DNA from 3 places in the Paenibacillus xylanilyticus genome. Region 1 is predicted to be linked to each of the others. Evidence: riboswitches for the same ligand, from Rfam matches in the RefSeq annotation. Region 1 holds a riboswitch; each other region holds the start of a gene.
What was found. A riboswitch is a leader RNA that binds a small molecule or an ion and turns the genes downstream of it on or off. The one in region 1 is predicted to bind cyclic di-AMP.
Positions count from the first base shown of each region.

Region 2: linked by a shared signal. The riboswitch ahead of F4V51_RS06640 (hypothetical protein) and the one ahead of F4V51_RS00150 (resuscitation-promoting factor) in region 1 are both predicted to bind cyclic di-AMP.
Region 3: linked by a shared signal. The riboswitch ahead of F4V51_RS10200 (C40 family peptidase) and the one ahead of F4V51_RS00150 (resuscitation-promoting factor) in region 1 are both predicted to bind cyclic di-AMP.

Region 1 covers NZ_CP044310.1:30,909-35,146, reverse strand. Annotated here, with positions in the region: gene rsmA (16S rRNA (adenine(1518)-N(6)/adenine(1519)-N(6))-dimethyltransferase RsmA) at 1-392, opposite strand, end outside; gene rnmV (ribonuclease M5) at 406-951, opposite strand; gene F4V51_RS00150 (resuscitation-promoting factor) at 1,104-2,288, opposite strand; cyclic di-AMP (ydaO/yuaA leader) riboswitch at 2,560-2,813, opposite strand; gene F4V51_RS00145 (TatD family hydrolase) at 3,056-3,826, opposite strand; gene F4V51_RS00140 (HD domain-containing protein) at 4,138-4,238, opposite strand, start outside.
Region 2 covers NZ_CP044310.1:1,496,713-1,500,950, forward strand. Annotated here, with positions in the region: gene F4V51_RS06625 (urease accessory protein UreF) at 33-734, opposite strand; tRNA gene F4V51_RS06630 (tRNA-Leu) at 1,159-1,241, shown strand; gene F4V51_RS06635 (glutathione peroxidase) at 1,381-1,857, opposite strand; cyclic di-AMP (ydaO/yuaA leader) riboswitch at 2,226-2,398, shown strand; gene F4V51_RS06640 (hypothetical protein) at 2,517-2,912, shown strand; gene F4V51_RS06645 (HAD family hydrolase) at 3,083-3,766, shown strand; gene F4V51_RS06650 (Nramp family divalent metal transporter) at 3,931-4,238, opposite strand, start outside.
Region 3 covers NZ_CP044310.1:2,226,173-2,230,410, reverse strand. Annotated here, with positions in the region: gene F4V51_RS10210 (X2-like carbohydrate binding domain-containing protein) at 1-572, opposite strand, end outside; tRNA gene F4V51_RS10205 (tRNA-Leu) at 922-1,006, opposite strand; cyclic di-AMP (ydaO/yuaA leader) riboswitch at 1,369-1,500, shown strand; gene F4V51_RS10200 (C40 family peptidase) at 1,506-1,970, shown strand; gene F4V51_RS10195 (carboxymuconolactone decarboxylase family protein) at 2,050-2,379, opposite strand; gene F4V51_RS10190 (hypothetical protein) at 2,509-2,724, opposite strand; gene F4V51_RS10185 (hypothetical protein) at 2,843-3,172, opposite strand; gene F4V51_RS10180 (xanthine phosphoribosyltransferase) at 3,269-3,850, opposite strand; gene F4V51_RS10175 (YkvI family membrane protein) at 4,054-4,238, shown strand, end outside.

The sequences.
Region 1 (4,238 bases):
GGCAGATTGGCTACAACACTTACCTTGCCCACACTAGCAAAGTCTGTGCGGAAAAGCTCTGCCAAGTCCAGCTTCAGCACATCGCCGTGCTGTATCCGAACGTTGGGATAAGGCTCCATTACTTCTCCAAGGATCGGTAACAAACGCTGATCGATTTCCACCGCGGTTACAGGGCCGGCTGCTCGGGCCAGTCTCTCCGTAAGTGCTCCAATCCCCGGGCCGATTTCGAGTGCGCCCTTGGACTCGTCCAGATCTGCTGCATTTACAATTTTGTTCAATATATTTTGATCAATCAGAAAGTTCTGACCTAGACTTTTTTTAAAGGAGAAACCGTGTCTCTGAATTATCTCTTTCGTTCGCTTGGGTGTTGCAATTTCCAAAGTCTCATCCATGCCATTCATACGCTCACAATCCTTCACGTTCAATTTGCGATAATGCTGCAGAAAACTCTTCCCGGCTAATTTGGAATACACCCAGCCGCTTGTGGAACTGCTTTCCGTTGCAGTAACCTATGCCGAGCAGATTCCCCATCTCCATACGCCTTGCAGCTGCCTGCGGGTGCACAATCAGTCCTGCTGCAATCAAGTCATCCCAATCGATCTGGCTCGGTACACCCTCGTACGAGGTATGCACACGCTCCAGCGCATGGCGGATTGCCTCAGGTGAGGCATTCTCGACCCCGATATCCCCTTTGCGGGTTGCGTCCGCTTCCGGAATAAAAGCATGTTTGCAGCCTGGAACCTTGTTTGCAATGATTTTGCGAATGCGCTCACCGGCATGATCCGGGTCGGTAAGAACAATTACACCGCGTCTTTCCTGTGCCAGTGCAATTCGCTTCAGGATTCGCTGGTTAATGGCTGATCCGCCGGTCTCTATGGTGTCTGCCTCAACAGCCCGCCGGATGGCGACGGTATCGTCGCGTCCTTCTACCACAATGACTTCTTTTATCATGTTCCATTTCTTCCTTTCTAACGCAAAAAGAAGAGGAATATCCTCTTCTCTGCCAAACGGCGGCGAGCCTATTCAGACTCCACCGCCGCATATTCCGCATGATTCATTCATGCAACTATTTTATAGCATTCCCATTTCAAAGTAAAACGATTTTAGTTCGCTTCCGGCTTAACCGGACCGATCACATATACCGTCTTGCCTTTCTTACGTCCGAAATTCAGGGCATGCTTTACACTGTCATAATACACATCGATTTTGTTGCCTTTAATGGCGCCGCCAGTATCTTCCGCACGACGGAAGCCGAGGCCCTCAATATACACCCACCAGCCGATCGGAATCACTTTTGGATCGACCGCAATGGTCCGTCCTTCAGTTACCCGGGTACCGGAAGCTGTTTTTGTACCAATGCCAGGCTCCTCAGAAGAGTACGCGGTCATCGATACATTTTTAAGTACTTTGGAATATTTAAAAGAAGTGCCTGAGACGGTAATCACTTTGCTGCCTGATGCAGCGGTTTTCTTCGAGTTCGTTGTCGTTTCTTTCTTTGCTGTGGAGGTTTGGGCCGATACCGTCTGAATCTCCGGCTTCTTCACAACAGGTTTTGCTTTGGTTCCGACAGCAATAACTTTATCGACACGGTTGGTCGATACCGATTTGCCCACCATCTTTTTGGAGACTAACTCTCCATCCTGGAACACCTTTTCGATATGCTGTACAAGTGTACCTTCTTTGCCGTTTACGATGACGCGATTGTCACCTTTGTACAAGCTAGGGTCAGCCGTTTTGATTACTTTGTACGCAATCGGCTGTTCCACTTCCACTGTACGCTTTGTTACACGCACTACGCGAATTTTCATATCTGCCTTGATTGGTGTTGCGAGCGCAGGATAAACCTTATCCTCACTTGCAACTTCAATTCCAGATTTCTGAATTGCATCTTCTACCGATGAATCGGTTGTATACAGAGTCTTGGTGTCTCCGTCTGCCGTAATGTTGACTGGAACGGCCCGCTCAATAACGATGCGGTCTCCATCTGCGATTGCCCCGTTCAAAGGCATGGATACCTCATCATGGGGGCTGACTGTGATTGATTGCTCCTCCAGCATTTCTTGAAGCATTCCTGTACGAGTCTCTACCGCTTGAGCTTTGCCATCAATAACCAGCGAAATTTGTTTCCCGGCTTGACCGTAAACGACTAACAAGATCATGATTGTAAGCGCGATTGAGAAAATAGCGATCAGTGCCATTTGACGCATGTTCTCATGCTTCCACCGCAACGCGTAAGACTTACTGGATGATCGTGACTCATGGGTCTCTTCTGGTTGGAATGTGCCCACTTCTCCGTCCTCCTTCATAGCCTCGCCGTCTAAAGTTAATGCATGATGTCTTTGACGCGACTATACCAAATTTTCTACAGAACTGATCGATATCTCAATGACCGGTTCTGCACCATGAACCACTCTTCGCAACATGATGTCACCACCTGAATTCTTACCGTATGATGACCTTATTTCTTTTATTCAAAAACAAAAAAGCCAAAGAAAGAGTGTAAGAGGAACTCTTTCGTGGCTTCCGAATGATTTTGAATATCGGAAATTCATGCACGAGGTTGCCTCTCTTTTTCCGCTTGCGAGGTTAGCTGTCGGGTTCGGGCGAAAGAGAGCCGCCCTATCTCCGGTCACCCGCTCATGGCGGATGCCCTTGAATTCACCCCGAGACCCAAAGAAGAAATCAAATAGTGCTTCGCAAATGCATCCGCTGCTTTTGGGTCAGCGAACGATGCGCATCAGCTACTTACACTGATGTTTAAGCCCTATTGGTTCCCCCGCTCTCCGTTAACGGAGACTCAGCGAGATCGGTTCATGAAAAGTATTGTTGTGTCATCGGAAAGTGTCCCTTTGTTCATCCCCCGAACATCTGTCCAATTTTCCTCACAACAATTCACTGAAAAGATGATATCCTGTTTCGATGCATGTTGTAAAGCGTTGTTCAAGTACGTTTTTCTAAATATTTGGTTAAAATATTGTAATATTCTTCATTTATTTGGATCAAAAAGCAAATTCGCTCCGTCTACCTCTCTTTTTCACCGCATTTGCTTCGTTTTTTAACGAATCCCAAATCGTTCCATGGCATTTTTGGTCGTTATTGCAGCAATTTCCTCTACCGAAATGCCTTTAATTTCCGCAGCTGCTTCTGCAACCAGACGTACATGCGCTGTTTCGTTTCGTTTTCCACGATAAGGATGTGGTGTAAGATATGGGGAGTCGGTTTCAATGAAAAATCGGTCCATTGGCACCTTCGCCAGTACCTCTTTTGGCTGCTTGGCGTTTTTGAACGTAATTGGTCCACCGAAGGATAGATGGAACCCTAGATCCAGACAGAGTTTTGCCGTTTCCCAGCTTCCTGAGAAAGAGTGCATCACACCCCCGACTTCTCCTGCTTTCTCTTCACGCAAAATTCTGACAATATCTTCATGAGCATCGCGATTATGAATGACAATAGGCATATTGAGTTCACGAGCCAGTCCGATCTGTTGTCTTAAAACACGATGCTGCACATCCTTCGGTGAAGTGTCCCAATAATAATCCAGGCCAATTTCGCCTATGGCAACGACTTTTTCATGTTTGCACAGAGACGCAATCCACTCGAGATCGCCCTCCTGCATCGTAATGGCATCCTGAGGATGCCAGCCTACAGCAGCATATATAAAATCATACGTTTCGGCAAGCTTCATCGTGGATGGAATGGTCTCCCGGTTGAAACCAACATTGATCATACGGCCAACCCCGGCGTCAACAGCACGTTGAATCATCTCCTCGCGGTCCTCGTCGAATTGCGGTGCATCCAGGTGTGTATGTGTGTCGAATAACATCATTTGTATTTCTCCCTTCCTGTCGAATAACTGTTTTCGATCCCAATCAAAATTCTATAAAATGCACTCATTTTATCATCATCATTTGATTTTTCAGAGTACAACATGTGGAATTAACAAATTTAATTTCTACTATATATAGGAGCCCTTCTCACCTTAATTTGTTCAAAAAAAGTGTACATTACAAAATTATGTCGATCTACATATACTCTCCATTAAAGCAGATTACTGTATCATGATAATATCTCGAAATAGAAACTCTTTCTGCCATAGCTAATTTGTAATAATTTTACTCCTCACAGCTCACTTCATGATCATGAGAAGTATGGGCGAATATGAGATGGCAGCTCGTGAATGATGGCGTCCACCTTGTTTTGCGGATAGTACAGATGATGCTTACCCCGATGTATTCCGC
Region 2 (4,238 bases), 1.5 Mb from region 1:
GGAAATATGAGGGGAGCTTGGAGTCGGTAAGATTAGGCGCGATAAGCATGCAGCCCTGCGCCAAGCATGTGGAAGCTGGGGAACAGCGATTTCATGGACATGGAGGTTGGCTGTGCCGGTCCATCCGCAGCGGAGGCGCTAACGGTGTTCCATTCATGCTCCAGGTCTGCGGCCAGGCGAACCAGCAGTTCCTGGGTGGTATTGTTATGCATGGGGAGAACTTTGGAAGCTTCGGTTATGCATGCATTCATGGCTGAGTGCAAGTAACCCATTACCGCTTCCTCGACGGGGATATCGAGGTAGTGGTTAATCCAGGCGTGAACAGTAGAGAGGCAGCCTACAGACTCGTATTTGGCAAGGGTGTGTTCGAGCTGGCTGAATTCAATCCAAGGGTGGAGAGCCCGGGCCAGCTTGATCAGTCTTTTACCCATGGCAGCAGCTTGCTCCCTTTGATCAGAAGGAGTCCGCTGAACGTGAACCAACTTGTCAATGAGTGCTGTTCGCCATGTGTCATTATGATCTGTTGCGCTGTAGATACCTTTAATCGCCATGCCCTCAAGTCGAACGATACTGGGATGCAGCTGGCAGCGCATGAAGGACTCCAGATCATCGGCATTTCGGATGCTGCCTTCAGCAATGTGTACATCCATACCAAATGAATGGGTAAAACCTCCGACATGAATGGAGGAATCAAGCAGTTTGACATAATCGAGCAGCTTATTCCCACGGTTCACGGTCTTTCGCCTCCTATGTTCGTAAAATGTTATATTATATAACATTAATATTGATTTCCGAATGCTTTTATGTTTAAAATCCGAATTATATGATATATATAATCACATAAATATCCGTATTCTGTCAATGGTTTCTTGTTTTTAAGTTTTAATTATATTTAAATGTTACATTATATGACTGAAAATAGTTAACCACATAAAAATAATGTTATGTATATGATATGTTTTCTCATGAAGAGCTCAAATTGAAAATGAAGATGTATAAAAGATTTGAAATTTAATGTATGCGGCAGTTAAAAGATCATGACGATAAAAACCGATATTTGGAGGAAAAACACAGGTGCAAAAGTAGTTTTAATAAAAGTGCTTTACTTTTATAATGTGATCCTGTATAATCAATTTTGTTGCCGATTATTTACGACATGCGGTCGTGGTGGAATGGCAGACACGCTATCTTGAGGGGGTAGTGGGCGTATGCCCGTGGAGGTTCGAGTCCTCTCGACCGCATCATAATGTACGACAAGAAGAGGTTTTCCGAATATGGAAAGCCTCTTTTTTTTGCGTTTGGAACAACATAAAGAAAGGCCATTCACACAGAACCGGACTTTCTCTGGTTCCCTGTTGATGATGGCCTCTCCATGTAGATCTATTTCAGAAGTTTCTCAATATCAGCCTCAATTTGATCAGGAGTTGTTTTTGGAGCATAACGCTTCACAACGCGTCCGTTCTGATCAACAAGGAATTTGGTAAAGTTCCACTTGATGGCTTTGGATCCGAGCAGTCCCGGTGCCTCTGTTGTCAGGTGCTGGAATAGAGGATGAGCGCTTGAGCCATTGACATCAATTTTCTCAAACATAGGGAAGCTTACACCGTAATTCATCTGGCAGAACTCTGCAATATCATCGGAAGATCCCTTTTCCTGAGCGAATTGGTTACTTGGGAAGCCCAGTACTTCAAACTGTCGGTCTTTGAATTTGTTATAGAGTTCCTGTAAGCCTTCAAATTGCGGGGTCAGACCACATTTGCTCGCCGTATTAACAATCAGCAGCACCTTGTTGCGATAATCGGACATCTCGACTTCCTGGCCCCGAAGGGTATTGACTTTGTAGTCATAAACGGACATGATCAGTCGCCTCCATATCGTATAATGGGTTAATGATTCCTATAGTTATATTATATTGCTTACAATTAGATAATGCAAAACTAATTGACTGAATTCCTATGTTGACTTACAGATATCTAAAATTACAACCGTTTTTCATAAGGACGAGAATTAGCGAGCTTCACAGAGATGGATGGAGAATGGATAGGTTGTAAGCGATATCATTGATATGTAATGCCTTAAATTCGTCCATTCGGTGATCTGATCGTACTTTACACTAACATGTCGCGGGTGTATGATTCATATCGTAATTTCTAATTCAATTAAACTTAACATGAACAACGAAACAAACGATAATATCGCTCTGGTCAATATATGAAACAGGAACGATGTTTTAATCGCTGAGTTTCCATTCATTCATGGGTGGGAAACGGGGGAACCAATCGGAATGGCTGTCATTGCAGCTGATCCATGGGGTGAATTTTTCGGTGCAAGCCGGAAATAGGGCGACTCTCGCGCCCGAATCCGTCAGCTAACCTCGTAAGCGTTAAAGGGAGAGGCAACAAGCCGTACGCATATTCATGGCGTTTTTGTCATGGGTTATTCAAGAAGCGTTCGGGAGGCCTTGGTCCCCCACGCTTCTTTTTTGTTGTCTTTTCACGCCAAGGGAGGAACGAACGATGGATAATGAGATGATTTTAGTAACAGCACCGAATGAAGCGGGCCGCAAGTTTATCAAGCTGTTGATGTACAAAAAAATGCCGTTTGCCGTTCTGACCAACAGTGCAGGGGAAGAACGGAAGCTCCGCAGAATCGGAGTGGAGAACGTCATTCGCATGAATACAGCTGAAGCTCAGAAGTGGTTTCTACCGCAGTCGAGCGTAGGCAACGTTTTTATTTTCGAGAACAGTTTGAACCTGACCTGCCGCTACCTGCAGATCTGCCGTTCCTGGACCTCCAAATCACTATGTGTGATCACGGAACAGAGTCACCCCAAAGGCATTTACCGCGGGATGGGAGCTGACCGTATTGTGTATTCTCTTAATGGAGAAGTTGGCTTCTTGCTTAATGGTTAATGTGATAGCTGCCGATTGATCCGGTGTAAGGTGCCTGTTATAATTGAACTTGTGGAAAAACGGAATTCTGAGGAGACTCATGCTTGATGGTGGGTCTTCTTTTTTATTTGAGCATTAATGTACATTGCTGATGTAGAGATTGCGTTCATGGCTAACAAGGAGGAATAGGCGTGCCGGATGTACGGGGGTTAAAATGGTTGTTCTTTGATGTAGGAGATACGCTGGTGGACGAATGGGAGCCGGTAGATGATATTATAGGGCAGTTTGTAAAAGAAGCCTGCTTGCTTGGTTATCCGGTGAAAATAGAGGAAGTGCGAGAGATATTTGCCTCCTGTTACCGAAATTATGAGCAGTGGCCCATGAGGGTAGCCATTCGAACGCTGATCAGCGATGAACGTCATAGGGAGAAGATCCAGGAGAAGTTGAAGTTCCGGAAGGAACTGGAGAAGCCCTTCGCTTCTGCTGACGCGGTGTTGAAGGAATTGTCACACCATTATCGAATTGGCATTATTGCCAATCAGAGTCCAGGGACAGCTGAGCGCCTGGAGAGCTACGGTCTGCGGAAGTACGTGGATGTACTGGCATGTTCGGCAGAAGAAGGTGTATCGAAGCCGGATCCGGAACTCTATGCTGTGGCTTTGAAGCAGGCGGGATGTGAACCCGAGGAAGCAGTCATGATTGGGGATCGGATTGATAACGATATCATTCCTGCCAAGAAGCTGGGGATGCGAACGATTCGGATTTTGCAGGGCTATGGACGATTTCAGCCTGAGCTGGAGGGCCAAGAGCGTGCAGACTGGACCATCGAAGCGTTGGAACAGCTTATTCCACTGCTTGTGCCTTCTGAGGGTTAGTGGATAAAATTAAAAAAAGATGACTTTCGTGTCATTAAATAAAGGACAAGGCAAGTGTACGGCAAAGCTAAAAGGCTGATCCCTTCAAGTATATTCTTGAGGAGGGATCAGCCTTTTTTTATAAATCTATAGTAAGAGGGAGACGGTTTTAGCGCATATATAGATTAAAACAGCATGATGGTTTGGATAATCAGATAAACGTTCAGAACCACAATTACGGCAGCGATGATCCAAGAGACGACTTTGAGCCACAGTTTGTTGGCGAATGCGCCCATGCTTTTTTTGTCACTCGTAAACATCACAAGTGGAATAACGGCAAAAGGCAGCTGCAAGGATAGAATCACTTGGCTCAAAATCAGCAGCTCTTCCGTACCATGTTCGCCGGCGATAGCCGTCACAATAACGGCAGGGATGATCGCAATTAATCGGGTCACGAGCCGGCGGAGCCAAGCCGGAATCCGAATGTTCAGGA
Region 3 (4,238 bases), 2.2 Mb from region 1:
AGATCTGCAATGGAATCGATGTATTTCTGAGCACATGGATTCGAAAAATCAATCTTGTAGGTATACGCATTCCAAGCATCCATCACGGTAAGCGGCTGATAAGCAATATCCTGCATTCGGCAAGCTCCGCCCGTCCCATAGATCTCAAGGTTTTTATTGTATGCATCAATGGACAATCCGGGAATCAGATAGATCCCGATCTTCTGACCATTGTTATGAACATAGTCGATAACCTCCTGGAATCCGTTCGGATACAGTTCTTGGTTAGGAATCGGTCTTCCGTATTCATCATTATCTCCGTTCCATCCCGCATCAATATTGATATATTCATAGCCATGAGCCTGTAACTTCTCGCGCATGGCATCCGATTGCTTCTTGATGCTCTCCGCTGATGTCCATTTTACGGAAGGGTCATACACCTGCATACTGTAACTGCTCCAGCCCATGTAAGGTTTCTCAGCTAATGTCGTCTCTGCAGCCGCTTCAACCACACGACCTTTGGTCCCTGTAAATCCAAACTGAACTGCCGCAAAGATGAACACCAGAAAAACCATCACTATCCGTTTACCCATTCGCTTCAAATCATCCCTACCCCCTCTGAAATAGTGAATTCAAAATCCATAATGATAGCGCTTTCCTTACGTGAAAAGAATAGTGGATGTATTATGCTCAGGGTAGGTACAATTCGGAATTTTGCGTACATTTCACCATGAAAGCGGGGGTACAACAGCCATAGAACAGGCATTTCTCCCCCTTACACCGAAGATTTTGCAAGTGAGCCGCTGCTATAAGATCGATTCGAAGGACGTTGTTTAAGTAACGATGTGTGTATCGTAGTTATGGTCTTATGGTCAAGTAAAAAGACATAAAAAAAGGTCTCCCGCAGGCGTTAGCCTAACGAGAAACCTTTTCTTCTTATGATGCGGTCGAGAGGACTCGAACCTCCACGGGGGGTTAGCCCACACGGACCTGAACCGTGCGCGTCTGCCAATTCCGCCACGACCGCATATGGCATATCTCCGAGATAATCTATCGCGGCGACAAGAAATAATATATCATGTGAAATTCAGTGTGTCAACACTTAAATGATTTAGTATAAAACTAAGATAACCAAAAGGAATTAAAATCTGCTTGAGAACAAACTTTCCCTGCTAAAAATGAACCACGCTCTCCTCTACTACTCCAATTTACTTATTTGTCCAATTTTTGCGCTGATGAAACACAAATTACGTTTTTGTCATCATAAATAAACATGGAGAACTACTACTTTCCACAAAAAGTCTTGAATTCCGTTAACATTGCAGAAGGAAGAAAGGTTTGACAATTACGCATTTATGCAATATAGTTTCAAAAGGTTACAAAATATTAATTATTCATTTGCCGAGTTTCATGTTTGAAAACGGGGGAACCATTTTGGGTGAATTATTCTTATACATAGGAAATATAGGGAACCTTCTACCGAACCCTTAGCTAACTCCGTAGGCATCGAAGGGAGAACATTGATTTTGAAAAAACTGATCATTTCTATTTTTGGCGCAGCCGTTCTATTTACATCTGGTGCAGCAAGCACTGAGGCGAGCAGTATTAACACCGTCGTTAACAACATGACTGGAATACCTTATAAGTGGGGCGGCACGACGCTGGCCGGGTTTGATTGCTCTGGATTTATGAGATATATTTTCCAAAAATATAGCATTGAATTGCCACGTACGTCACAGCAGCAAGCCAAGGCGGGTACTCCGGTATCCAAGGCCAATATCCGCACAGGGGATCTAGTATTCTTCAACACTTCAGGCAGCGGAATTTCGCATACAGGCGTATACATCGGGGGCGGACAATTCGCTCATGCTTCCAGCAGTAAAGGTGTCAGCATCACCAAAATGTCGAATCCATACTTCAGTGACCGCTATGTAACAGCGCGCCGGGTGACCGGACAATTTATGTATAACAAGATGCTTGGAAAAATATAAGTTGGACAAGAAACAGGCTCTGGAATGCTCCAGAGCCTGTTTTGCTGTCTGGTTATTCAGACTCACTTGCAGGAAAACCTTAGTGCAACGCTTTTTGCACACGCATTGCGCCTTGAGACAGCGCGTGACCGCCGCCTACCGCTCCAGCTACCGCAACCGTCTCCATAATCTCCTGATCGGTTGCGCCCTTCGCACGGGCCTCTTCTACGTGGTAAAACGTACATACTTCGTTATTGGCAAACAATCCGATGCCGAGGGCAATCAGCTGCTTGGTTTTGGCGTCGATGGCACCTGACTGAAAGCATTCACCTGTAAAATCGTGATACGCTTTGACTACGCCAGGCAACACATCGCTTAATTCTCCAATCTGATCCTTGTAGGCATGTACCTTATCATTCATCAATGTCATGGCTACCCGCACATCCTCTCGGCTGATAAGTTTACGAATTCTCGCTGTACCTATCTTCTCTCCCGAGTGGCGGAATTATGCCAAACCATCCATGGTAATTCCATGCATCCGTCTCCAGAGCGGCTCTATTCATTCAGCCGGACTTTGGCGCGGTTCACTAAAGAGCTGATAGCGATAGCTGCGGTCCAGCTTAACCACACGTCTGTTCTGGCGACGGATAAGCACCTGTTCCCCATCCCATGCAACGACAATTCCTGTTACGTCGTTGGATTCCAGACCATCCCGTACCACTCTTACTTTTTCACCCGATAAGCGCAGTGCATCCAATTCTGCATCACTAATCATGTCTATGGCTCCTATGTTTCAAAATAATTTACAAAAAGAGACCTAAATGAAGAGTCATTTAGGTCTCACGTGACTGTATTGGACTGTTATGTCATTCGAAAAATATCCCGACTGAAAGTTACCGCTGCGCGTGCTCTTTGCTGTCGTTCTTCTCGAACCAAAAATCAAGCACTTTGGCGGACATCACACGTTCTTCAAGGTACTCCACTTGATGTGGTGTAAATTGTTCTTTCCAAGCGAAGGACAACTCTTCACACAAGCCTACAATGGTCAGCAACTCTGACCAGGCAACATAGCGTTTGTACCAGAAAAATTGAGGATGTTCAATCATATAGGGATAAAGGTCATCGAATTCCGTATGTTTACAATCCAGGGCACGTTCAAAATGAACTTTCGACTCCGCCAGCTTTTCAATAAAAAATTGTTCTGATGCCGGTTGGTTCCCCATGGTGTTGCCTCCTCTCCCTAACATAACCCCATTATAAATGAAATTCGCGGTCATGCAAAGGCATTGTTCAAAAAATAGGCTTTTTCCTTTAAACTGTCACATTTGGTTATCGTCGAATTGCACGGTTCCATCATTCAGTGAACGAATGCGCACCAAAGCTTCCACCGGAATGCCCTGCTCGCGGATCGTACGTGCACCGGCCTGAAAACATTTCTCGACCACGACACCGAATCCGACGAGCTCCGCCCCTGAACGTTCAATGATCTTAATGACACCGCGAGCTGCATCTCCGTTGGCGATAATATCGTCTATAAACAAAATACGGTCATTCTCATGAATATATTCGCGGGATACCATAATATCGGTTACGATCCCTTTGGTAAAGGAAGGTACACGTTCACAGTAGGCATCGGGATCTGCCAGAAGTGTCTTTTTTCGACGGGCAAATACGAGCGGCACCCCAAGTTCATGTGCTGCGGCAAAAGCAACCGGGATCCCTGAAGATTCCACGGTAATGACCCGTGTCACTCCACTTTCACGAAAGCGAGCAGCAAACTCGCGGCCCATCTCCATTGTCAGTGCAGGATCAATCTGGTGATTCAATAATCCGTCCAGCTTCAGCACCTGATCCGAGATGACTACGCCTTCTTGTAATATTCGTTGTTTTAATATTTCCATCATTCGACCTCCCAAGCCTATCCTATGAGGTAAAAGTATCATAGATGAGGCTGTCAGTTCAAGCGAAATCGGCTTTCCTCCATCATTGACCGATTCTGAGAACGAAAGCTTCTTACAATTGTCATGAGTTACCAGGGTCAAGCATACCTTGTACCATGGTACCCGCATGTCCAAACTATTATGGGGCCTGAGAGGGGAAACGCATGAAACAGGCATTCCGGGTGCTGCAGATCGCATTTACATACATCGGAACGGTTGTAGGAGCAGGCTTCGCGACAGGGCAGGAAATACTGCAGTTTTTTACCCAGTATGGCAAATGGGCCACCATCACCATTGTCTTATCGACCATACTATTTGTCTGGCTGGGCACCAAAATGATGCTCATCGC